3 regions of the Peribacillus sp. NPDC097675 genome follow, and region 2 is predicted to be linked to each of the others. Evidence: riboswitches for the same ligand, from Rfam matches in the RefSeq annotation. Region 2 holds a riboswitch; each other region holds the start of a gene.
The links. Region 2 has a riboswitch for cobalamin ahead of ACQKL5_RS17075 (hypothetical protein). Riboswitches for the same ligand answer to the same signal wherever they lie in the genome.

Region 1 (8,846 bases), on a different contig from region 2:
TGCATAGGAAAAGGCTGTATCCGTAAAATCATAAAAGGCCTCATCCACCACAACTAAACATTCAGCTTTTTGACATGCTTGGATTAATTCCAAAACTGCCTCCTTTTTGTAGGAAATCCCCGTGGGATTATTGGGCGTACATAAAAAGATTGCTGCATATTCAGGCAAAAGAGGACCTAATCGCTCTAAATCAAGTTCCCAACTAGGGGCTTCAAGTTGAAAAAAGTCTACCTTGCAGCCCGCTGCCAAACAGGATTCTGCATATTCGGCAAAAGCTGGCTGAATGATCAAAACACGTTCATTCGCCAATTCATTCGCCACAAGCGTTATGATTTCGGCTCCTCCATTCCCCACTAGCACGCATGCTTCAGGAAGTGCTTCCTTTTTGGCAATCAAATGCGTCAGTTCCAAAGCATGTGGATCGGGGTATTCCAAAATCCCTTCAAAAAACCCTGGCCATCTCTCTTTTATACTAGAAGGCGGACCCAAAGGGTTGATGTTGGCACTGAAGTCGAGAAACGATTGTGGCATATCGATACCCAATGCTTCGTATAGATAGTGCGGATTAGATCCATGAGTTGGTAATTGCATATATAAGTCCTCCTAACCAAAGCATCAGCAAGAATAAAAAGGAAGCCCGATGCATGATGGTAATCGTTTTTTGTATATGAATCGCTTCTAGCGGAACAATTGAAACGCCCATCCTGGCACGGTTGGACACCACACCTTTGTATACATTTCTCCCTCCCAATTGGACTCCCAAGAGAGCCGCAACCCCTACTTCGCACCATCCGCTGTTCGGACTAGGATGTTTTTTTGCATCCTGGAATAAGATTGTCCAACGTCTTCTCCAGCCATGATGCCCTGATATCGAACCGAGCAACATTAAGAACCCGGTCAATCGGCTCGGAATCCAGTTCACGATATCATCAAGCTTGGCGGAGGCCCAACCAAAATCACCATATTTATCATTTTTGTACCCGACAATGGAATCGCATGTATTGATTGCCCTATACATCATGGCGAGCGGTGCACCGCCGATGGCAGCCCAAAACAGGGGAGCCGTGATACCATCACTCGTGTTCTCAGCCACCGTTTCAACGGTACCCCGGACGATTTCCGCCTCATCTAGATCAGCCGTGTCACGACCGACAATATAAGAAAGCTTCACCCGTGCTTGGGCCATATCTTGCGTATGTAGTGGTTCATAAACATCCATTCCGGCCTGTTTTAAACTTTTCTGGGCAATTGTCGTAGATATCACGAGCGCTTCCCAGACGATCCCGGCAAAAGGATGAACCCTATAAGCCAGATAGACTGTCATGGATGTCACTACCAACACGATCAGTAAGACGATCAGTAGCATGAACAGTCCTTTTCGCTTTTTACTTCTTCCGCTATTGAAAGCTCCATCAAGCTTATTAATCAGCGATCCTATCCATTTAACCGGATGCGGCCAATTAGGAGGATCCCCTATTAACAAATCAAGGAAAAATGCCAATGTAATTGCATAAAGATGGTAGTAAATCATAGGTCCTCAATCCGTTTCCGACTATTCTCAATTGCCTCTACCGTACAATCATACACACCACGGCTAATCAATTTGCCAAGCGGTGTGATGGTCCCTGCATATTGAAGGGCTGTTCCTCTTTGTGTAGCCGCAATCAAGATACTGTCCGTTGATGTTCCTGTCGCCCATGTTTTTGTCACCTGGTCAAGAACGTGTAAATCGTGAAGCGCTTTTACTTTTGCTTCAGTTGCCGTCACAATGCTGTGAATGAACGCTTCTTCCGCCAGGTGGCCATTCACAAAGACCCAGGTATTGATCGTACCAGGAGACGATGTCCATGAATGCTTATCTGCTAAAGAAGCGTCGATGGCATTCCCCACACCAGCCGTCACCATGACGAATATTGAAAAATCTCCATCCCGTAAAAGTCGGTATGCCACTGTATCAAGAAAAACGGCTGTCATCATTCCGACGGTTTCCTGCGGTTCGAAGCCGTATGTCTTTAAATAATCAGCCATTTCGGCAAGATGGTCTTCGCAGTTATAATCGTAATGGACATGACGATTCACGAAATGTTGATGCCATCCCGTTCCAGAACCAGTTACACCCGATGACATGGTCCTAAGTGGTATGGGCGAACTCAAATGAAGGAACTCTGAATTCTGCTTCAGGTGAGTTTCATTGATTTCCAAGGGAGCGAACTCCCCAGCATGCTTCTCAGGTACAATGAACATTTGCGGCTTTGGCAAGGCTGGGTGTGGATGCTTTTCAATTTTCGTCCGGTAAATCTGCTGAATCCTTTCCTGTTGAAGTACTTCATTCGGAACATCTATCACCTGAACATGACCTTTTTCAAGCAACATCAACCGATCGCAATATAGGCCTGCCAAGTTTAAATCATGAAAAATTGAAATGACGGTTAATTGTTGCTCCTTAGCCATTTTCCTCATTAAATCGAGAAGCTCTTTTTGATAGGAAAGGTCCAGATGATTCGTCGGTTCATCCAGAAAAAGGATTTCTGGTTCCTGCGCAAGGGCCTGAGCCAATAAAACCCGCTGCCTTTCTCCGCCTGATAGCCGTTCAAATTGCATTTCCTGAAAATCCGTCACTCCTGTTTGCCTCATCACGCGTTGAACAATTTTTTCGTCTTCGTCAGTCCAACTATGAAACCAACCTCTTTGATGGGCATATCGCCCAAGAGAAACGGTCTCTTTTACCGTATAGGAAAAAGCTAATGAGGAATGCTGCGGCAGGACAGCTATGACCTGTGCCAAATGTTTGGCCGAATATTCCTGTAGGTCTTTCCCCTTGATTCCGATGGTACCCGCCTTATACTCCAGGATACCGCTAAGCATGCCTAATAACGTCGTTTTTCCGCTTCCGTTCGGTCCCAAAATGCCGAAAAGCTCTCCCTTTTGCACATTAAACGAGACAGAGTCCAATACAGCTTTATTGTCATATCCCCCTGTTAACCCTTTCACTTCAAGCATGCTTTTTACCCTTCTCTCCGTCTCTTTAATAAAATAAACGCGAATGCCGGCGCACCAATCAATGAGGTAATTACACCTATCGGCAATTCTGTAGGTGCAATAATCGTTCGCGCCACCAGGTCAGCCAATATCAGAAAGCCGCTTCCCACAATCAGTGATAAAGGCAGAAGGTGCTTATGGTCAGGTCCCCAAATCCTGCGGACCAAATGAGGGATGACCAACCCTACAAAGCCAATCGTCCCTGAAACGGCGACGGCCGCACCAGTCAGTATCGAACCCGCTACCAGAATCAGCATTTTTCTCCGTTGAACATTCACGCCTAAGTGCCTCGCGCGCTCTTCCCCGAACGTCATGGCATTCAGTTCGTGGGTGTTCATCATCAAAATCAGTGAACCGACGATGAAAAATGGCAGAATAATCGCAATATAATTCCAGCCGCGCATAGAGACGCTCCCCATCAGCCAGCTAATGATTTGCCTTAATTCCTCTCCCGTCAATGCAATCATCAATGAAATGAAGGCACTTAGAAACGAGCTGAAAATGATACCTGTTAAAATAATCGTTTCCACCTTCATGGATCGATCCATTTTTCTGGCGAAGATCAGTACGCAAAAAATCGTCATCAAAGAAAATAGAACGCTTAATGTAGGCAATGTATATAGGCCAAAAAACGGCAATGAGATATTTAAAAACAATGTTAACACGGCACCAAGCGAGGCGCCTGAAGAGATTCCCAATGTGTAAGGATCAGCCAAAGGATTCCGAAGCAGCCCTTGAAATGCTGCCCCTGCAATTGCAAGAGAGGCACCAACCAAACCTGCTAGCAACACCCTCGGCAAACGGATGTTCATCACGATATTCGTCAAGGTCTCATCCGGTTCTCCGGCAATGGGTAAATGAAGAACTTCCTTGCCTATGATTTGTAAGAGCACCGGTACCGGAACTGATACCGAGCCTATAGAGATACCAATCACCATCGAGATAATCAAGAATGATAGAGTAAATAAATAGGCCATTGCCCGTTTAGTTGTCAAAAACGTTCGGATAGACTGCTTTGGCAAGTTCCTCTACTCCCTCTATAAGCCTTGGACCGGATCGAGTAACAAGGTCCGAATGGACATCGAAGACTGCTCCATTCTTAACTGCCTTGATGTTATCCCATCCATTTCGTCCCGTGACTTCTTTGACTGGGTTACCTGTGTAATAACCATAGGTTGTAATGATGACATCTGGATTGGCCGCAATCAATGACTCTTCATCAAGTTTGACCCATCCGTCCAATCCACCCGATACATTATCCGCTGAAATGATGCCCAACATTTCGTCCATGAAAGTATTTTTTCCCGTCGTATAAATTTCTGGTGACGGCGAAACTTCCACTAACACGCTTTTTCTTTCCTCATCCTTAATGGTCTTAGCTTTTTCTTGGATCGTTTCAACCTTTTTCTCCATCGTCGTAACGATTTCCTTTGCTTTATCAAGTTCCCCTGTTGCCTCCCCAATCATCATTAAAGACGCATACACATCTTTAAAACTTTGAGCATCGTTGACGGTAAGTACTGGAATTCCAGCATCCTTAAGCTGCTGGATGCCTTCTCTTGAATTATGAACACTCTCGTGGGCAAGAACAATATCCGGCTTTAAGGATACAATCATCTCAGTGTCTATTTCCATTCCACCAATTTTTTGGATGTCTTTTGTTTCTTCCGGGTAATTATCATTCTCGGAAACTCCGATAACTTTCTTTCCTAAACCTAGAGCGAAGACCGCCTCGGTATTACTCGGTATTAATGAGATGATTCTTTCCGGCTTTTGCTCGATGGTGACCTTTTCATCAACTGCATCTCGTATTGTAAGCGGGAAGCTTTGATTTTCACCTTGTGTCGACTGCTTTTCTTCTATTCCTTCCTTGGATATATCGCTACAGCCAATCAGCATACTGATTGTCAACCCTAGCACAAAAACGAGACTACACATCTTCCTCATTACAAAACCCCCATCTTTCTTGCGTTTATTTATTTTCTTTTAAAATAGCTCATTCTTAACCTTCTACAATGGGTTGTATGTACTGTCCCAGGCATACAAAAAAACATCCCCCATTAAAACGGAAGATGCTTGTATGGCACAAATACGGACGCATAGCTCTGCCACACACCTCCCTATCCGCGTAGGTAACCGGTGTACGAATTTTGGCAGGTCTCCTGGCTCATGGTCATTGTTAACGGCGCCTTCCCATACATTCATACAGTGGCATTCGTCCGTTTACTCCCATTTACAGTGGCGCGACCGCGTTGGTATTTCACCAACTTCCCTTTCAAGTCTTTTCAGACACCAAATCGTTCATATGTATATAATTTCACTGCCTTTCATTATACACTATTTCGGAAAACGTATTATATGATATTTCTGATTACTCTCAAACTACCTTTCATTAGATTCCAATCATTTTCGAAAACAAAAAGAAGGCAACCAATCGGTTTGGCTACCTTCTTTCTCGATTAAAAGTTATTAAAACGGCATGTACTTTGATCACGTAAAAGACCTAGATCTTTCGGCACCATTGTTTCAATCAAAAAGTCGTCTTCTTCCTCGTAAATGATTTTCTTCATCTCAATTCCGAAGTACTCTTTCATCCGGGCTTCCGTCATCACTTCACGGACCTCTCCATATACCACTCGTTTTTCCTTGGCAGTCATCAAAACATGGTCTGCCAAGTAGAATGCGTGGTTCGGATAATGGGTGTTTATAATACAAGAAATGTTCTTCTCTTGCGATAACCGCTTTAGGGTCTGTAAAATGACGATTTGCTTCTGAATATCAAGATGCGACTCCGGCTCATCGAGAATCAATACATCCGGATCAGACACCAGCGTCCGAGCAATCAAGGCCAGTTGCAATTCCCCACCACTGACAGAGTTACAGGACTTTTTGGCAAGATGGGCAATGCCAACCATTTCAAGAGCGGCGATGGCCGCCTCCCGATCTTTTGCAGAAGGCTGGGACAGCGTACTGATATAGGGTGCCCTCCCCATAATAACCAATTCCTCAAGAGTGAATCCGAAAACCATCTTATGCGCCTGTGGAACATACCCGATTCGTTTCCAGATTGTTTTGCGTGATAGCGCAGTAAGTGGTTTACCGTCAATCAACGTTTGACCTTTTTTCCATTCCAGGAGGCCGGTGATGCATTTTAACATCGTAGTCTTTCCTGCACCGTTCGGACCAAGGATCGCCATGATCTCTCCATCATTCAACGAAAAGTCAATGTCGGTCTGGTAAAGGAAAGGAGCTTTCTCTCTTTTTTTTGCATAGAAAAAATTTCCTCCCCGCACCTCGATTTTCATGACCACCCACCTCCTGTCTTTCTAAGTAGAATTGCAAAGAATGGTGCGCCGATAATGGCTGTCAATATCGATAGTGGGATTTCCGTAGCCGTTACAGAACGAGCCAGGTTATCTATCAGTAGTAAATAAGCGCCACCAATCGATAGGGATACCGGGAGGACAAGCTGGTTGTTGTTCCCGACAAGCATCCTTGCCACATGGGGGATAATCAAACCTACCCAGCCGATGATACCGGCTATCGCTACAGAAGAAGCGGTAATTAGCGTCGCACCAAGAATGACTGTCCACTTCAATCTAGTGACCGGGATACCTAGCGATTTTGCCTCATCCTCAGGCAAGGTCAGTAGATTGATTCTCCAGCGTAGTGAATACAAGATCAAGATGCCAACAAGGATAATTGGCCCGCCCACATATAGATCCTTGTATGTGGCCGTTCCAAGGCTTCCCATTAACCAGTATGTAATGGCTGGCAGCTTCTCCTCAGGGTCGGCGACGAATTTAATCAACGAAATCAACGCTTGGAAAAGGGCGGAGGTGACGACCCCAGCCAATACAAGCATGAAGACCGGTGAATCTTTTTTGCCGCTGATTATGAACGTGAAAACGATGGCCGCTAGACCACAGCCAAGTGCCAAAACTTGTGAGGCAAAGCCATGTCCCATCAATAAGATTCCAAGCGATGCACCGAACCCAGCACCCGCAGACACACCTAAGATATCTGGACTGACCAGCGGGTTACCAAACATCCCTTGGAAGGATGCGCCTGCAATGGATAAACCGGCACCGATTAATAGGGCCAGTAAAATTCGCGGCAGACGAATTTGAAGGACCACTGTTTCTTCCATCTGTGTCCATGTTGGTTCAATTGGAAACACGGTTGAAAACAATATTTTAATTTGAGTCCCTAAATCCATTCCATAACGACCTATGCTCAATGACAGGAGAACCATCGCAACGGGCAAGATCCAGAAGAGGATCGTTTTCCATTTTTTCATTTTCATTCCCTACTTTACTGTTTTGCGGCTTCAGAAGATGGGTGAAGAATGTTCTCTACTTGTTCTTCCGTTACATCATAATCGTAGAACTCCGAGTAATAATCTGTGATTTCATCTTTCATATCATAATCGAATAACTCGGGATGATTTTTCTGAGCCATCCATTTTAACATAAGAGGAGCATCGCCACTTGGTGGGAACCATCTATAAATACCCAGTGGGATTTTATATACATTTCCTTCTTGTACAGCCCTCACCTGACTCCAGTCCTGTCCGTTTACCTTATTCTTTGTTAGATCTTCAGGCTGTGTTGTCGTGAAATTCGTAATGTAAATGATATCAGGATTCCATTTGTAGATTTGTTCCATATTCACTTCTTTTGTTCCTGTAACCTCTTCTGCGGCAATATCGTAAGCTCCTGTGGCATTTAACCATTGGTTACTAAAGAAATTCTTACCTCCGACCATGATGCTTTTATCACTGTGCTGATAGAGGATCAATGCTCTAGGCTTGTCTTTTTTCTTAATGCCCTCTAATTTCTTATTCAATTCCGCTTGAACGGCTTTGCCTTTTTTCAAGAACTTGTCCGTTCTCTCAGTAGTTCCGGTGATTTCACCCGTCAGCTCCAACCAACTATTAAAGGTAGCCAATGGTTCCGCAGCCGCTGCCTCAATTGGATTGAGTGCCACTACAGAAACGCCAGCATCTTCTAATTTGTTAATGGTTTTTTGGTCCTGTGCTTTTTCAAAGTAAAGTTGCGGATTGACTTTCATCAGTTCTTCCACGTTCACTTCGCCATTTTTGATGAATGATGTATCTGCCTTTAAAATATCCGGTGACATGTCAGCAAGAATCGAGTTTTCTGCGGCATTATATGCATTAGGATGTAAACCGACAACTTCCTTCGTCGAATTTGTCGCTACATACCAAGTTGAGAAGTAGGGAAGGATGCCACCGACCGCAATACGTTCCACTTTACCTGGCACCGTTACATCACGACCAAGTTGATCTTGAATGACTTTTTCCTCTGCTGTCGTCTGTTTGTCTGAAGTATTGCCTTTCGTATTATCCTCAGAGTTTCCACAGCCTGTAATTAAAGCGACCATCGCAGTGGTTGCCGCTATCATCGTCCATCTCTTCTTCATAAAACTTCCTCCTTATCCTTCTCTAAGCCACTTTGCCATCCCATGTAGGAATGGTTTTGATTGGTCGATGAATCCAAGTCCAATGTGGAATATTGGATCAAGGGTGGTAATGATCAATTCTCCTTTATAAGACACATCATCGGTGTAGATGATCGAGCGACCGTCAGGCGTATTCACAAGTGATTTTGCCCCTTCCGGAACTTTGAACGTCCCATGGTAATGCCACTTCATATCTGATAGGGATACATGCTGATATAAAGGATGATCTGTATTTTCAGCTAGTAAAGGTAAATCTCCATGCTCCTTCACCCACCAACTGAAATTCACTTCTGATTCCTCCCAGTCCACTCCCGGAAGCCAGT
Region 2 (8,846 bases):
CAAAAAAAGCCCTGAGGCAATTCCTATTATCGTCGAACAAACGATCCAGCATATCCTTCGGACTCTCCCGGTGGAAACCGAAGCAGCTTTTCACAGGCTATTTGAACTTGGAGTGGACCTTGGAATCGATAAGAAAGGGCAAATTTGGATTTTGGATATCAACTCCAAGCCCGGTAGGAAGATTGTGCAAACTCTTCAACCAAAGTCCATGAAAGAAATCTATCAAGCTCCATTCAGATATAGCAAATATCTAGCCGAACATCTTTTGAAAGCAGGTGAATAAATGGTGAGAAAGACTTATCCTGCAGAGATATCCAACATTCCAGGTCAGGTCCTTTATTATCCCTCTGAACTTGGGAAGTTGGAGGATATCGAATTAATCTATTTTGGTCAGCATTCATGCCCTGCCACCGTAAAGCCGAACCCAGCGACCAACCAATCGATCGTGCTGTCAAGTAAGCTTGCAGATTCATTGATGTTCAATGAGCTCGATACCCCCCTTCATCTATTTATATACGGCAAGAGCCTCCACATCGGACCGCTCATCGGCATCTTTTCATCGGGCTTCACCGGTATTTCCAACAAGCCACTCGGCGAACGCTCGAGCTTTTTTTCCAAACTGCTTTCTCTAAGTCAGACCACCGGCTGTATCCCCTTTATTTTCGGTGAAAATGTCATCAATTGGGACCAAGAAACGATTAAAGGATATGTATACGAAAAAGAGAATTGGCAGATCAATGAATTCCCTTTCCCCAATGTCGTATATGACCGGCTACCGAACCGGTTGACGGAAAACCGGGACGGTCCTAAGGCAGTGAAACAAAAGTTCCAAAAGGAATATAAGATTCCATGGTACAATCCCGGCTTCTTCAATAAATGGGATGTGTATGAACGGTTGAATGCGGATGATCGGGCCTTGCCTTTCCTGCCTGAAACTTATCCCTTTCAATCATTATCTGTCGTCGAGACGCTACTCTCGCATTATCGTCAAGTCTATATTAAACCCATTCATGGCAGCCTTGGCTTAGGCATTCATCAAATTCTTTACGATAAACATGAAGACGTCTATTATTGCCGATATAAAAACGAGGCACAGGAAAATAAACTACAAAAATTCTCTACACTCGAAGCCATCCTTAAACATGTCTTTCATAATCGGCCACTTGAAAACCTGATTGTCCAGCAAGGCATCCCGTTAATTAAATCTTCTAACCGTCCAGTGGATTTCAGGGTCCACACGAACAAGGATAGCAATGGCGTTTGGCAAGTTACGGCCATCGCCGCAAAAATTTCCGGGGCCGGTAGCGTGACGACCCATATTAAAAGCGGCGGAGTCATCAAAACGGTCGCCGAACTTTATGGAGATGACGAGGAAGCAAAAAAAGTCGAGGAAAAGTTATCAGATGCTGCCTTGATATTAAGTGAAAGTATCGAAGGACATCTAGATGGCATCATCGGGGAAATCGGGTTTGACCTCGGTTTGGATAAAAAAGGGCAAGTATGGATGTTTGAAGCCAATTCAAAGCCTGGCCGTTCTATCTTCTCCCACCCGAAGCTAAAGGAATTTGAACTTTTAACGAGGAAGCTGAGTCTCGATTATGCGATTTATCTCACTGAACAAACAATTACACAATCTATCGGTGTACAGAAATGAATATCTTTTACGATGTACCCTCTGAACAATGGAACCATAACCAAGAAAATGTCCAGCTTTATGCCGGAGCGGCAAATGGGGAAATTCCTTTTAAGGAAGATCATCAAGATCAGACGCTCGTTCCGATTAGATTGTTCCCGGGCAACCGGGTGCTCGTCGTCGGAATATTGACTTCCCATGATCATAAAAAGGAATTAGGTATTGGGGGGAATTTGACGCTTTTTCAAAACTTATCACTCTATTTATTGGATCATGGGATATTGGCATATGTGTTCACGAGCGAGTCCCTGCTATCCCAACCCATGAATGGCTTCATTTTTTCTTCGGAAACCCGCTCGTGGAATGCAGTGACGGTTCCGCTGCCAGATATCGTTTATAATCGCATTCCTAAAAGGGGATTTGAAGCGTCATCACGCTTTCAACAACTCATCTCCTTTTTTAAAGAACAACATATCCATTTATTCAATCCCTGTTTCCTGGATAAATATTTGATGTACGAAGCATTGACGGAAGATGGATCTTTAGCCCGCCATCTTCCGTCAACCATTGATTTAACAAAACCAGCGCAACTTTCGGATTTTTTCCATTTCCACAAACATATTTACTTAAAACCATGCAAAGGAAGCCAAGGCAAGGGAATTTACACACTTCTCGAGAAGACGGATGGTACGCTTCAATTTTCTAGCCTGAAACATATAGAATCATACCCTGATTTCTCGTCTTTTTGGCATACAAATAAGGCATCCCTTCTGAAAAAGGGGTACCTTGCCCAACGAGCTGTTATTCCAAAAAAACTGAATGGACACCGATATGATTACCGGATTCTTGTCCACTATGAAAATGGATTCTATAAAGTGACCGGCAAGGGTGTGAGGATGTCACAGACTCAGGAAATCACGACCCATACACCAAGGGGCGGGAAGCTTTTCCCTTATCAGCACCTGCAAACGAGAAAGTTGAATCGGAAGTTATCAGATATAGCTCAAAGATGTGGAATCATCCTTTCCAGGAAGTTCGGCTTTCTCGGGGAATTTTCCATCGATATCGGCGAAGATACTTCCGGAACTCTCTTCATTTATGAAGTGAATTCGAAGCCGATGCAATTTGACGAAGAAGAAATTGAAGAGAATCGCCTTTTGCATTTAAAAAACCTTTTCATAGAACTAACTTTTCCTAATCAGATAAGAAAATAACCTCCATTAGCCATTTTCCATTATAATGAAATGAGAAACAGCTATATGGAGGTTATACATATGATTACACACTTTCAATGGAAGCCACTTCACAAGAATTTACCCGGATGGAAACTTTCCTTTTACTTCAATAAGCTAGCCGTTCAAGCCCTCTATCATAAAGACGGGTCCATCGAGTGGATTGCCAATCCGCCTGCAAAGCCAGATGAAGAAAAGCTTACGAGCATGATCCATGATTTAATGGTATACCACGTCTACGAATGACTTTTCTATGCAGAATAAAAAAACCCTCTTTGGCAACACTATAAAAAAGCCGAGGAGGGATTTCATTTGGATAAAGAAAAGATCACCTTTTTGAAGGATACCGAGTATGACGGCAAGGACTCCGCTTTCCTCGATGTCGATCGTTATATCAATGAAGGACTTGCGGGCGGAAATGTATATGAAGTTGCGGATACCTTGAACATCGAACAAGCTCATGACTTTTATGATGAGACCAAACCGAATATAAATAAACAGTAATATATGGAGCTTCCCTTCTGGGTGGCTCTTACTTGCTTTCTTGGTGTCCGAACAATTCTAGATTAACTTGGTTATATGCTTTTTCAAGATTTGCTTCATAAGCTTTCTTATCGTTTGTGCTTTCTGCTTGCACCTTAATTTCTTCAATCAGTCTTGCATGGCAATCAAATAAAGAAACCGTTTTTTCTGCCGATAGATTACGCATGATCTGCGCTTTTAGATGGTCCGTGAAATGCTCAACTGTTCCAAACAATGAAATGCCCCCCATAGATAACTATCCTGCTAAACAGGACCTTCCTGAAATTGTCCGAATATGGACTTATACAAAACAAAAAACAACTTCTCCAATAGAAGTTGTTAAAGTGCAAACGAAACATAACAAAGATGACCATGCCCATTCCATTTTATAAAAAATGAAAGCATGTTCTTGCTAATTTTTCGCACTTAACACCCCCTATCCTCGTAGGTCCTTGATGTTGTGCTAAAAACAGGCAGGTCTCCTGGCTCATGATCATCGCTTTTCGAACCTTCCCATCTTTCATCGTTAAAGACAGTGGCCTTACTCGAATCGCTCTCATTTACAGTTGCGGGACAGCGCCGGATTTTAACCGTCTTCCCTTTTAAGCAGATAGACATGATTCTATCTGCACCCGTTTCTAGGCGTATACTATTTTCCATTTAACTGTATCAAATTATCACTTCGAATACAATGAGGCTCATGTATTGTCATTGTTCTTGAGACCCTTTCTAGTTAATCCCTCTAAAGAGCAATCCATTTTCCTTTAATATTGACGTGATAATATGCTCCGAGTCCCATTCGTGTCCGGATATTTCGATAAGTGGATATTGGTTCGGCAATATGATTTGCTGAATTTCATGGATTTCTAAGCCTTGATCATACAAACGTAATATTTCCCCACTCAGATTTTCTAAATAATCGAGCTTCTTTTTGAACATTTCCTTTCCATTCGGTACATACCCCGCATGGCAACAAAAGACCTCATGAAAATCATACTGAAGCAACCTTCTGATGGAATCGATGATCATAGGGACAGATTCTTCCCTCAATATGAGCTTCGTCTTCGATGTAACATACAGGTCTCCCGAAAACAACACCCCATTGCTATGGTTCAGATAGACCATATGGTCCCTTGCATGTCCTGGCGTAAAGATTGGCTCCCATGTTTGAGTGCGTGAATGGATTACGCTACCTAAAGGTTCTGCCTGGAAGGCATCTCTGTTCCCCCAAAAAACTCTCCGATAATCAGGATACTCAGCATCCTTGGCACATACATCAAGGGACATCGGATGAATATAAATTGGAACGTTCCTATGTTCCTGTATCCACGCCGCCCCTCCGGTGTGGTCCTCATGGTAATGTGTCAGCGCAACTAAATCATAATCAGCGGATTCAAAGAATGGAAGCAGTTCCTGCAACAGAATTTGGGCACCCGTATCCACTAGCAGGCCATCTGTTAAAAACATGTTCACGCTCATCCCCGATTTGCTTCCCTCCGGTATTCCTTGTACACAGACCACATCGTTTATCGTTTTCATTTTCAGCATGACTTTCCACCCCTTTCAATAGCCCAATATCCTTTTCCTTCTAATTAACTTACAATAAATGTATTATCCCTTTATACTTTTTACAAGTAAATACCATCAACTTCGGTAAAATTTCAGAAAAGCACAACTCTACAGCGTTTATAACAATCTAGAAGCATTCCTTCATACAAGACAAACTAGACGAACTGCCATTTTTATTGATATAAGTTATTTCCATAATTATTCTAATATGGCATAAGTGATTGACATTACTGTATTTTACCAATAATATATATTATATTAAAAAAATATAAATATACCATATACTAGTGACTAAAGAGATCAGGGAACTGCCACCAGGCAGGGCTGTTTTTTTCTCTAGAGAGTGTTTTAAGGATTAAGATGAGTATTAAGTTTGCTGCCTTTTACTGAATGACGGAGGCAGTTTTTTATATGTAAGGACAATCATCAGACAAATTATCCAATCAATAGATTAAGATCAGGACTTCCCATTAAGTCAATAAACCATAGGATCCCTTCAATTCAACATGGACTTACTACACATTCAGGAGGAATTTCTAATGAAAAAAAACACTCGTATATTAGCCGTATGTGCATTAACCCTCGGACTGTCAGCCTGCGGAAATGACGAACCTGTAATTAAAAAAACGGAAAGCAAAAAAGAAGTGAAAATTGGGGCAACGACTGGTCCCTATGCGGACATGGCTATTGAAGTCATTCAACCGGGACTCGAAGACCTTGGCTACAAAGTGGACATCGTTGAATACAGTAACTATATCCAACCGAATAAAGCACTTGCCGATGGCTCGATTGATGCCAATCTCTTTCAACACAAAGTGGATATGGACAACTTCGCTCAAGAACATGCTTTAGAACTTTCTGACATCATTACCGTTCCAACAGCACCCATGGGCATTTATTCGAAAGAATTCAAATCCTTAGCAAGCATTACAGATGGGGCGACCTTTGCCATTCCCGCTGACCCGCCAAACCTCGCCCGTGCTCTTCATCTCTTGTTAGATGAGGAGCTGATTGAAGTGAATCCAGAGGCTGACCCATTAACCATTTCGGAAATGGATATAACAAAAAATCCAAAAAACATCATATTCCAACCTATGGATTTGCCATACTTACCTCGTGCGATGGACAGCGTCGACCTATCGGCAATTCCTGGTAACTTTGCAATTGGGGCAAAAATGGACCTTCAAAATGCTCTTGTTTTAGAAGACATGTCAGATACATACCAAAATGTAATTGCTGTAAATTCAAAGAATATAGACGCTCAATTTGCAAAAGACATCCAATTAGTGGTAGAAGATACCGAGTTTAAGAAAGTGGTCGAAATAAAATTTCCAGATTTCGTAAATCCTGAGTGGATGAGATAAGACAGATAGGATGTGGCCTGCCCCGTTGTGGTGCAGGCCTTTACTAATCCACTTTGAAATGAGATCACTGAACATCGCCCTCGTTTTCTTTTCGCCTTTATCCTTTTTGGATATAATGGAATGGAAAGAAGGTGAACATATTGCTTAATAAGCTTAAACATAGATTCCCGAACTCCCTTTTCAATAAAAAAGATGCACAAGACATCACGGAATATTTCTGGTTTGAAGATTCATTCGGAGATACACTCGGGATTCCCCGCTCAGAAATTTCGGCCGATGAAATCCGTTTGCTTAGGTTACTCTTTGATTCTCCAGCACTCCAGAGACCCAACACCTCGACTACTTACACCACCTGGAATGATTTTTTATTTGGATCCATTGCCTCCCAGCCTTTAACTAACTGGGCGAATGTTCGATTCACCTACTTCAACCTGGCCCACGCCGATTTTTCACATGATCATTTCGAGGAAGCGATACTCTCGTTCCTTCCATCCGATTCGATTCTAATTTGGGAAAATGAAACAGCGGGCATTTTAATTGAATCTGACATAGATGAATTTTTACCGACCCAAGAACTTCTCGCCATTTCTTCCACGCTCGAGAGTGACTTTTACGTAAAGATCAGAATCTATGCCGGCCGTTTTCACCCTGTGGATGTCGACCTTCATCAACACCTGAATCAGGAGAGGAAATGTTTTAAACTTGCTCTGATGTATCTGTCCGACTTGAAGGTGTCGGATTTGTCCGATATCATCCCCTTCGCTCTAATGAATGATTGTACCGAGTCCGATAAAACCTGGTACATCAATGAATTGCTTGGCAAGACACGGCAGGATCCGGAACTGATCAAGACCGTTAAAACGTATATCGAATCTAATTCCAATGCTTCATCTGCAGCAAAACAGCTATATATCCACCGCAACAGCCTGCAATACCGGATTGATAAATTCGCCGATAAAACTGGATTGGATGTTCGAAATTTCCGGCATGCATTGGCGGCTTACTTGCTGCTTATCATGATTTCAGAAAAAGGATAATTATCCCTATTTGTGCAGTGTGCCCATATTTTTTTCTTTTTCAATAGAGTAGACTATAAATTATCACTACGAGTTTAGGAGTTTAAGAGGAGGAGTATTTCATGGCAGAGCTAGTATTGGATCATATCTTCAAGATTTATGACAATAAGGTAACCGCTGTAAAAGATTTCAACCTTAGTGTGGCCGATAAAGAATTCATCGTGTTCGTCGGACCCTCTGGCTGTGGTAAATCGACCACTTTGAGGATGATTGCCGGCCTTGAGGACATATCCCAAGGAGATCTCTATATAGATGGTAAGCGGGTCAATGACGTGCCACCGAAAGACCGGGACATTGCGATGGTTTTCCAGAACTACGCTTTATACCCGCATATGACCGTCTATGACAATATGGCCTTTGGGCTGAAACTCCGGAAAACGCCGAAAAAGGAAATCAAGCAACGCGTCCATGAAGCAGCGAAAATCCTTGGACTTGAAGACTTCTTACAACGGAAGCCAAAAGCCCTTTCTGGTGGACAGCGCCAGCGTGTTGCACTTGGCCGAGCCATAGTCCGGGATGCCAAAGTCTTCTTGATGGATGAACCTCTATCCAACCTTGACGCAAAACTTCGGGTACAAATGCGTGCTGAAATCGCTAAGCTGCATAAACGAATCAACACGACGACCATTTATGTCACCCATGACCAAACAGAAGCGATGACCATGGCCACACGTCTTGTTGTCATGAAGGATGGCATCATTCAACAGGTCGGTGCACCCAAAGATGTATATGAAAAACCTGTGAATGTTTTCGTGGGCGGATTTATCGGCTCACCCGCCATGAATTTCTTTGCCGGTACACTGCAGGATGGCTTCATCAAAATTGGTGAGCAAACACTTGAAGTGCCGCAATTAAAAATGAATACGCTCCGGAATCAAGGCTATATCGGTAAAGACATCATTCTGGGCATCAGGCCTGAAGATTTCCACAACGAAGAAGCATTCATTTCATCTTCACCCACCACTACATTCACGGCACAAGTCGATGTAGCCGAACTCATGGGTGCGGAAATCATGCTCTATTCGACATTTGCTGGACAGGACTTCGTTGCCCGTGTGGATGCCAAACATATCATACAGGCTGGTGATACTATTGATCTGGCCCTCGATATGAATAAAGCCCATTTCTTCGATAAAGAGTCCGAGCAGCGTATTTTCGATGAAGAGGAACTGGAAGGCAATCAACAAACGAAGATGGCTTAAGTAACTGCGTTTTGATTTGCATACTAATTGGAGGAAGCCTTATCGTTCAAGGCTTCCCTCAACTTATTTCTCAAATTGCGCGCTTCCACATACATATTCGTTACAATTCTCTGTTACAAAGGAAAAGGCCGTACCAGGTCTTTTTTTGTTGTACCAATAAAGAGAAGAACCTTAATGAACAGGATTATATCTAGGAAGCAGAATGAAAGCTGACTTCTGGGCAGTAACCCATTACCTGATATTTAAGT
Region 3 (6,065 bases), on a different contig from region 2:
GTAAAGACCCATATAAAGAATTTTTTATACATATTCATTACCTCGAATCGTCAAAATGGGATAATTCATTTTATCAAATGAAAGGGTATAAACAAAATGCATAAAAACTAGAACACCAAACCCGCATGTTTAATTTCATGCGGGTTTGGTGTTTCCTTTATTTGAATAATTGCGGATATACGGTCTTGGCGGTTAGTTCTACAGCTTCCCCGATGCGCGGTCCAGGACGTGACATGACGTCTTCGTTAAGCTGATATACTTGATTTTTCTTCACTGCGTCGACATCTCCCCAGCCTTTGCGGGATTTGATTTCATTCACTGCATTTTCCACATAGCCAACGGTTGTAATAATGGTATTTGGGTTGCGCTTGATGACTTCTTCATCAGCTATTTTCGCCCAGCCCTTTTGGTCGACAAAGATATTTTCGATACCGGCAGAAGCTAAGATCTCTTGTTGGAAGGTTTCCGCTCCTGCTGTATAAATTTCAGGAGAAGGGCTGATTTCAAAATATGTTTTCTCTTTAGAATCAACACTCGCCACTTTGTCTTCAACATCTTTGATTTGTGTTTGAATTGTCTGGACTAATTCATTCCCTTTTTTCTTTACGCCCATGACCTCGGCGATTTGATTGATGTCTCCATATACATCATCGAAATTCACTGCTGATTTTATGATAAAAATAGGGATTCCCGCATCTTCAAGCGGCTTCAATGCTGCTTCATCGCCTATTGTATAGGCCATGATGAGATCTGGTTTTAAAGCGATGATTTTTTCGGAATTAATCGTCATCGAATCGGAAACACGTTCAACTTCCTTAGCTTTTTCAGGATAATTATCATAATCCGTAGCTCCAATCACTTTATCGCCTACACCTAGGGCATATAAAATCTCTGTATTACTTGGTTGAAGGGAAACGACGGTTTCCGGGATTTTATCAAAGGTGATTTCTTTACCACTATCATCGGTAACGGTATAGGCTTTGAACTCTTCTGTTGTAGCTTTTTTTTCTGTGGACTTTTGCTCATCATTTGTGGCGCATCCTGTAAGGAAAAGGACCACCATCAGAAGGGCGATCCAACTGAACCTTAACGTTCTTTTCATGATTTATTCCTCCACTTTCTTTTCATCGGTTTGGTTGGATATGATTTGCTGATAAAAGGAATCTCTTTAACGCCCAACTGTTTATTGACATAGACAGCCATCACGAAAAGAACATTAGCCAGCAAATGAGCATAATCAAAAAGGATAGACGGTACCTCTTTTTCCGTACTGACTATATGCAGGGCCCGGACAGATTTTTTGGCTTCGCTGCGGCAGGTGTGCAAAATGCAGGAAACCGTTGAGCCTTGCGGAAGCACGAATGTTTCGATGCTTTCTTTTACTTCAGCTACATAAAAGTCATAAATGTCACTAAGACGGTTTAGATCGGATTCGGCTATGGCTAATTTTCCACGGACAGAACCATTTAAGTGATAAGCCATCGGCAACAGTTCCATTAAATCACTGTAAACTTCAGGAATCTCTTTCGTTAACGAAGCTGCCAGTCCCATCTGTGTCGTCAATGAATCGGTACGGATTTCATAATCGACGGTCGAGGCCGTTTCGCGCATGAATGGGTAACATACAAAACGAAGATCTTTCTTTGTCAAAATGATTCCTCCTTTTCTGGTAGTGTGAATGGCCTATGCATTGCAGTTCGTCGGCAAAAGAAAAAGCCGACCAAAGGTATTGGTCGGCAAACGGACATCTATGTATCTAGAATTAGAAAAAAGATGGAAGAGTGCCGTACAATCCTCTTAACTTCCGAAGAGCAAAATACGATAAAAAAAAGGCAGGTCTCCTGGCTCGTGCGTCTTTTTACTCTAAGAACCTTCCCATTTGATATGAATGAATGGTATCGTGCGTGCGGATTCATCCTCAAACAGTGGTATATTCCTTATTTCATTAGCACTTACAGTTGCGGAAACAGCTTCGGTTTTACACCGAATTCCCTATTAAGCTGACAAGTCAGCACCTATTTTCTGCATGGTTCATATTCACTTAGCACCATTTTAGCATACCTAATTGCATAAATAGTGAAAAAATTTCAAAGAATATAGCTTATAGGATAAATTATCTAGTAAACTCACTTTATAGGATTAAATTGGAGGTTATTGTAAAAAGGATGTCGAATATATAAGAGTTGAACTTGAATGATTTATGAAAGCATGGGAGGTAGAGGATGGTTTATAAACAGGTGAATCAAAAAATGGATATGATTCTAGAAAATATAGAAAAGGTCATTATTGGGAAAAGGGATATAGCTGAATTGAGTCTTGTGGCTCTCCTTTCCGGGGGACATGTCTTGTTGGAGGATGTGCCAGGTGTGGGTAAGACCGTCATGGTCCGGGCCCTTGCTAAGTCCATCGGTGCAGATTTCAAACGGATACAATTCACACCCGACTTGCTGCCGTCTGATGTAACGGGTGTGTCGATCTTCAACCCAAAGGAACAGGAATTTATTTTCAGGCCGGGACCAATCATGGGCCATATTATCTTGGCTGATGAAATCAACCGAACATCGCCGAAAACGCAATCCGCCCTGCTTGAGGGGATGGAAGAGGCAAGTGTGACGGTCGATGGGGTGACAAGGAAATTGGAACAGCCATTTTTCGTCATGGCTACTCAAAATCCAATAGATTACGAAGGTACATACCCTCTTCCAGAGGCGCAGTTGGATCGCTTTCTATTAAAAATGAAAATGGGTTATCCGGAAGTAGCAGAAGAGATTGAGGTACTGCACCGGGCTCAATATACCGCACCGATTGAAGAGTTGCAATCCGTCATTACTTTAGAAGAGTTGAAAGATTTGCAGGTAGAGGCGAAGTCCGTGATAGTGGATGAGACTATAAAGAAGTATATCGTCGAGCTCGCCAATCACTCTCGTAAACATGAAAGTGTGTATCTTGGGGTCAGCCCTCGTGGCTCAATTGCCCTTATGAAGGCATCCCAAGCCTATGCGCTTTTGAATGGAAGGGATTATGTCCTACCAGATGATGTGCAGCACTTGGTTCCATATGTCTTTGCCCATCGTCTAATTCTTAATCCTGAAGCGAATTATGCAGGGGTGAATGCTGACATGGTGATTCATGAAATTGTGGCTACGACAGAGGTGCCAGTGAAGAGGGCAGTGACCTAATGGGGAGCATGTTTACCTTATTAAAGAAAAATAGAAGGGTTAGCGGCATTGTTTTACTTTTGCTACTTTCTTTCAGTTTTGCGATGTTTCAAGGTGGATTCATCAGCTGGTTCATTTTCTATACTTTTTTGCCGTTTGCTGTGTACTCTATGATTCTGATGTTTTACCCGCTGCAAGCTTTTGATGTGGAGAGAAGAATAAGTAAACAGGAATTCCAGGCTGGGGATTCTGTGGAAATAACATTGGTATTTTCTCGTAAAAACCGACTACCTCTTTTGTATATGGTAGTAGAAGAGGAGTTACCGATGGAATTGACAAAAAGAACACTTTTGATTCCAGGATTTAAACAGTCTTTCAATTTGACATATACCTTGGATAACCTGCCACGGGGTGAACATTTCTTGCATGCGGTTCGCTTTAGCATAGGGGACTTTTTTGGACTCTATAGAAAGGAAGCGACAGTGCGTTCCCCTTTGAAAATTACCGTTTTTCCGACGTATCAGGAGTTACCTTACAAGAGCTTGGAAAATGTATTCACTCAAGGCCAAGTAGGGTCTACGAAAAAAAGGCAGCGGGAACATTCAGTAGTATCAGGAATTAGAGAGTATCAGCCAGGTGATCAATTGTCTTGGATAAATTGGAAGGCTACAGCCAGAACAAGTGAAATCATGACAAAGGAATTTGAGGAACAGAAAAGCCGTGATACATTCATCATGCTTGATGAGTACGCTTCTCCCTTTTTCGAGGAAGCTATCATACTTACGGCTTCCTTGGTACATACCTTGATAAAAAAGGGCATGGATGTTGGTTTGGTTAGTACCGGATCGAAGGAGGTCATACCGGCTAGAGGAGGAAGTAAACAGAGAAGGAAAATCTTTTACCAGCTCACAAAAGCCAAAGCAACGAGCCTAAATGTTTGGAATGGCAAGTTGCAGAAGGGAATCGTGCCTTCGAATGCTTCTCTAATATTTGTGATCACCGATTTAACGATGGAAAAGCTAGAAGGAGTGAGTGCGTTCGGAGGAAACCAAATGACGTTGTTATGCGTGAAAAGCCAGGATGATTTCACGATTGAAGAAAAAAATGCGAGATTGGCAGCTTTAGCGCGTGGAATAAAGCTTAGCTTCTTTGAGCAGGGACACCTTCTAAATGAACGAACTGAGGTGAAGGCAAATGAACGCTGATACTACCAAAATGGAAAGGTGGATGTCAGTTCTCTTATATGCATTTGGCCTTCTATTAATTACCGAATGGTTACGACCTGTAGAGAAGCTTACTGATACGGGAGATATCCTGATTTTTGTTGTGTTTGTGGTCCTTTCCTTACTTTTACACTATTTTCGCATTCATTGGATTGTGCGCTTTATCCTCGTGAGTGCCTTTATATTAATCGCCATCCAGTTCTTTTATTCGTCCGTCCCTTTCATGACATTCAAATGGCTTACTGGAGATTTACTGGACTTAACGGCTAACTTTTCGAATGTTTATGCGGGGAAGTGGGAGATGCTTTCTAACCCCTTTCGAACGCTTTTATTTTTCGTGCTTCTTTGGCTTGTGACGTATTTGGTACATTACTGGGTGACAGTAAGGCGAAACATTTTTTTGCTTTATATGCTAACGGTTATTTTTATATCAGTTCTTGATACATTCACTCCCTATGATGGGGATGCGGCGATTGTCAGGATCATCATTATCGGTTTTTCGATGCTTGGTGTGTTGGCGATGTTACGCTTGTCCATACAAGAGCGGTTTGTTTTTTCAGGAGGCCCATTCAAGAAGTGGATCTTCATGTTATCCGGGATGATCTTATTAAGCGCCCTAGTCGGATTTTCTGCACCGAAGTTTTCTCCTAAGTGGCCGGACCCTGTACCGTTTATCGTTTCTTATTCCGATAAAGTGACAGGAAATGATGATGATAGTGATTCCCTAGATAAGCGGGTGGGATACGATGAAGATGATTCTTCTCTTGGAGGGTCAATCGAACCGGATAACACGGTCGTTTTTTACAATACGGCAACGACCGGACATTATTGGAAGGTGGAAAACAAAGATATCTACACCGGAAAAGGCTGGGTGGGTGTAGATGCTATGGAAGAGTATATCATGCTCTCTAATGGGCAGGATTTGACTGGCATAGAAGAACTTGAGGTTCCTGAAGTGTTGCAAACAAAAGAAATGAATACAACTGTAAATATGCTAGAAAGCTATTCTCACATTCTTCATCCACAATCAGGTTACTTGAAAAGGATAGAGGCCGAGAACGTGGATTGGTTTAAGTATTATAAAAATACGGATAAGTACCTCACAGAAAAACAAAACAGCAAGAGCCCTATTACTAAAGAATATGACCTGGTCTATGAAATGCCCAGGTACGATCTGGCTGAATTAAGAAAAGTTACTGAACAGGATGAAACGATGGATGCCCTCATGGAAAACAATACGCAGCTTCCAGAGGGATTGCCAGCTCGTATCTATGACTTGGCCAACGAACTTACGGTGAATGAGAACAATTGGTACGATAAAGCAAAGGCGATTGAAAACCATTTTGACGGCCCTGAGTTTAGGTATTCTAAAGAAGATATTCCATACCCAGGTGATAATCAGGATTATGTGGACCAATTCTTGTTTGAGACCCAAATTGGGTATTGCGATAATTATTCAACGGCGATGGTCATTTTATTAAGAGCTGCCAATATACCGGCAAGGTGGGTAAAGGGATATACTGAAGGGGAAAGATCAATCTATAAGGGTGAGTCTGCGTATAAAGTTACAAATAATAATGCTCATTCATGGGTGGAGGTTTATTTTTCGGAATTGGGATGGGTACCGTTTGAACCGACAAAAGGATTTAATGGGCCAACGGAATTTTATAATTCTGATCTCAAT

Region 1: linked by a shared signal. The riboswitch ahead of ACQKL5_RS17240 (ABC transporter substrate-binding protein) and the one ahead of ACQKL5_RS17075 (hypothetical protein) in region 2 are both predicted to bind cobalamin.
Region 3: linked by a shared signal. The riboswitch ahead of ACQKL5_RS19615 (hypothetical protein) and the one ahead of ACQKL5_RS17075 (hypothetical protein) in region 2 are both predicted to bind cobalamin.

Annotation. Positions count from the first base shown of each region.
Region 1 covers NZ_JBNNSK010000012.1:16,251-25,096, forward strand. The annotation lists gene cobD (threonine-phosphate decarboxylase CobD) at 1-591, opposite strand, end outside; gene cbiB (adenosylcobinamide-phosphate synthase CbiB) at 566-1,531, opposite strand; gene ACQKL5_RS17230 (heme ABC transporter ATP-binding protein) at 1,528-3,000, opposite strand; gene ACQKL5_RS17235 (FecCD family ABC transporter permease) at 3,006-4,016, opposite strand; gene ACQKL5_RS17240 (ABC transporter substrate-binding protein) at 4,024-4,986, opposite strand; cobalamin riboswitch at 5,175-5,351, opposite strand; gene ACQKL5_RS17245 (ABC transporter ATP-binding protein) at 5,499-6,344, opposite strand; gene ACQKL5_RS17250 (FecCD family ABC transporter permease) at 6,341-7,339, opposite strand; gene ACQKL5_RS17255 (ABC transporter substrate-binding protein) at 7,354-8,484, opposite strand; gene ACQKL5_RS17260 (hypothetical protein) at 8,497-8,846, opposite strand, start outside.
Region 2 covers NZ_JBNNSK010000011.1:187,379-196,224, reverse strand. The annotation lists gene ACQKL5_RS17100 (YheC/YheD family protein) at 1-283, shown strand, start outside; gene ACQKL5_RS17095 (YheC/YheD family protein) at 284-1,654, shown strand; gene ACQKL5_RS17090 (YheC/YheD family protein) at 1,651-2,847, shown strand; gene ACQKL5_RS17085 (YheE family protein) at 2,908-3,111, shown strand; gene ACQKL5_RS17080 (hypothetical protein) at 3,178-3,369, shown strand; gene ACQKL5_RS17075 (hypothetical protein) at 3,398-3,622, opposite strand; gene ACQKL5_RS17070 (hypothetical protein) at 3,627-3,779, shown strand; cobalamin riboswitch at 3,843-4,038, opposite strand; gene ACQKL5_RS17065 (MBL fold metallo-hydrolase) at 4,117-4,935, opposite strand; gene ACQKL5_RS17060 (MetQ/NlpA family ABC transporter substrate-binding protein) at 5,496-6,320, shown strand; gene ACQKL5_RS17055 (PucR family transcriptional regulator) at 6,461-7,357, shown strand; gene ACQKL5_RS17050 (ABC transporter ATP-binding protein) at 7,459-8,598, shown strand.
Region 3 covers NZ_JBNNSK010000017.1:7,717-13,781, reverse strand. The annotation lists gene ACQKL5_RS19620 (ABC transporter substrate-binding protein) at 158-1,102, opposite strand; gene ACQKL5_RS19615 (hypothetical protein) at 1,099-1,656, opposite strand; cobalamin riboswitch at 1,815-2,034, opposite strand; gene ACQKL5_RS19610 (AAA family ATPase) at 2,223-3,179, shown strand; gene ACQKL5_RS19605 (DUF58 domain-containing protein) at 3,188-4,363, shown strand; gene ACQKL5_RS19600 (DUF4129 domain-containing transglutaminase family protein) at 4,353-6,065, shown strand, end outside.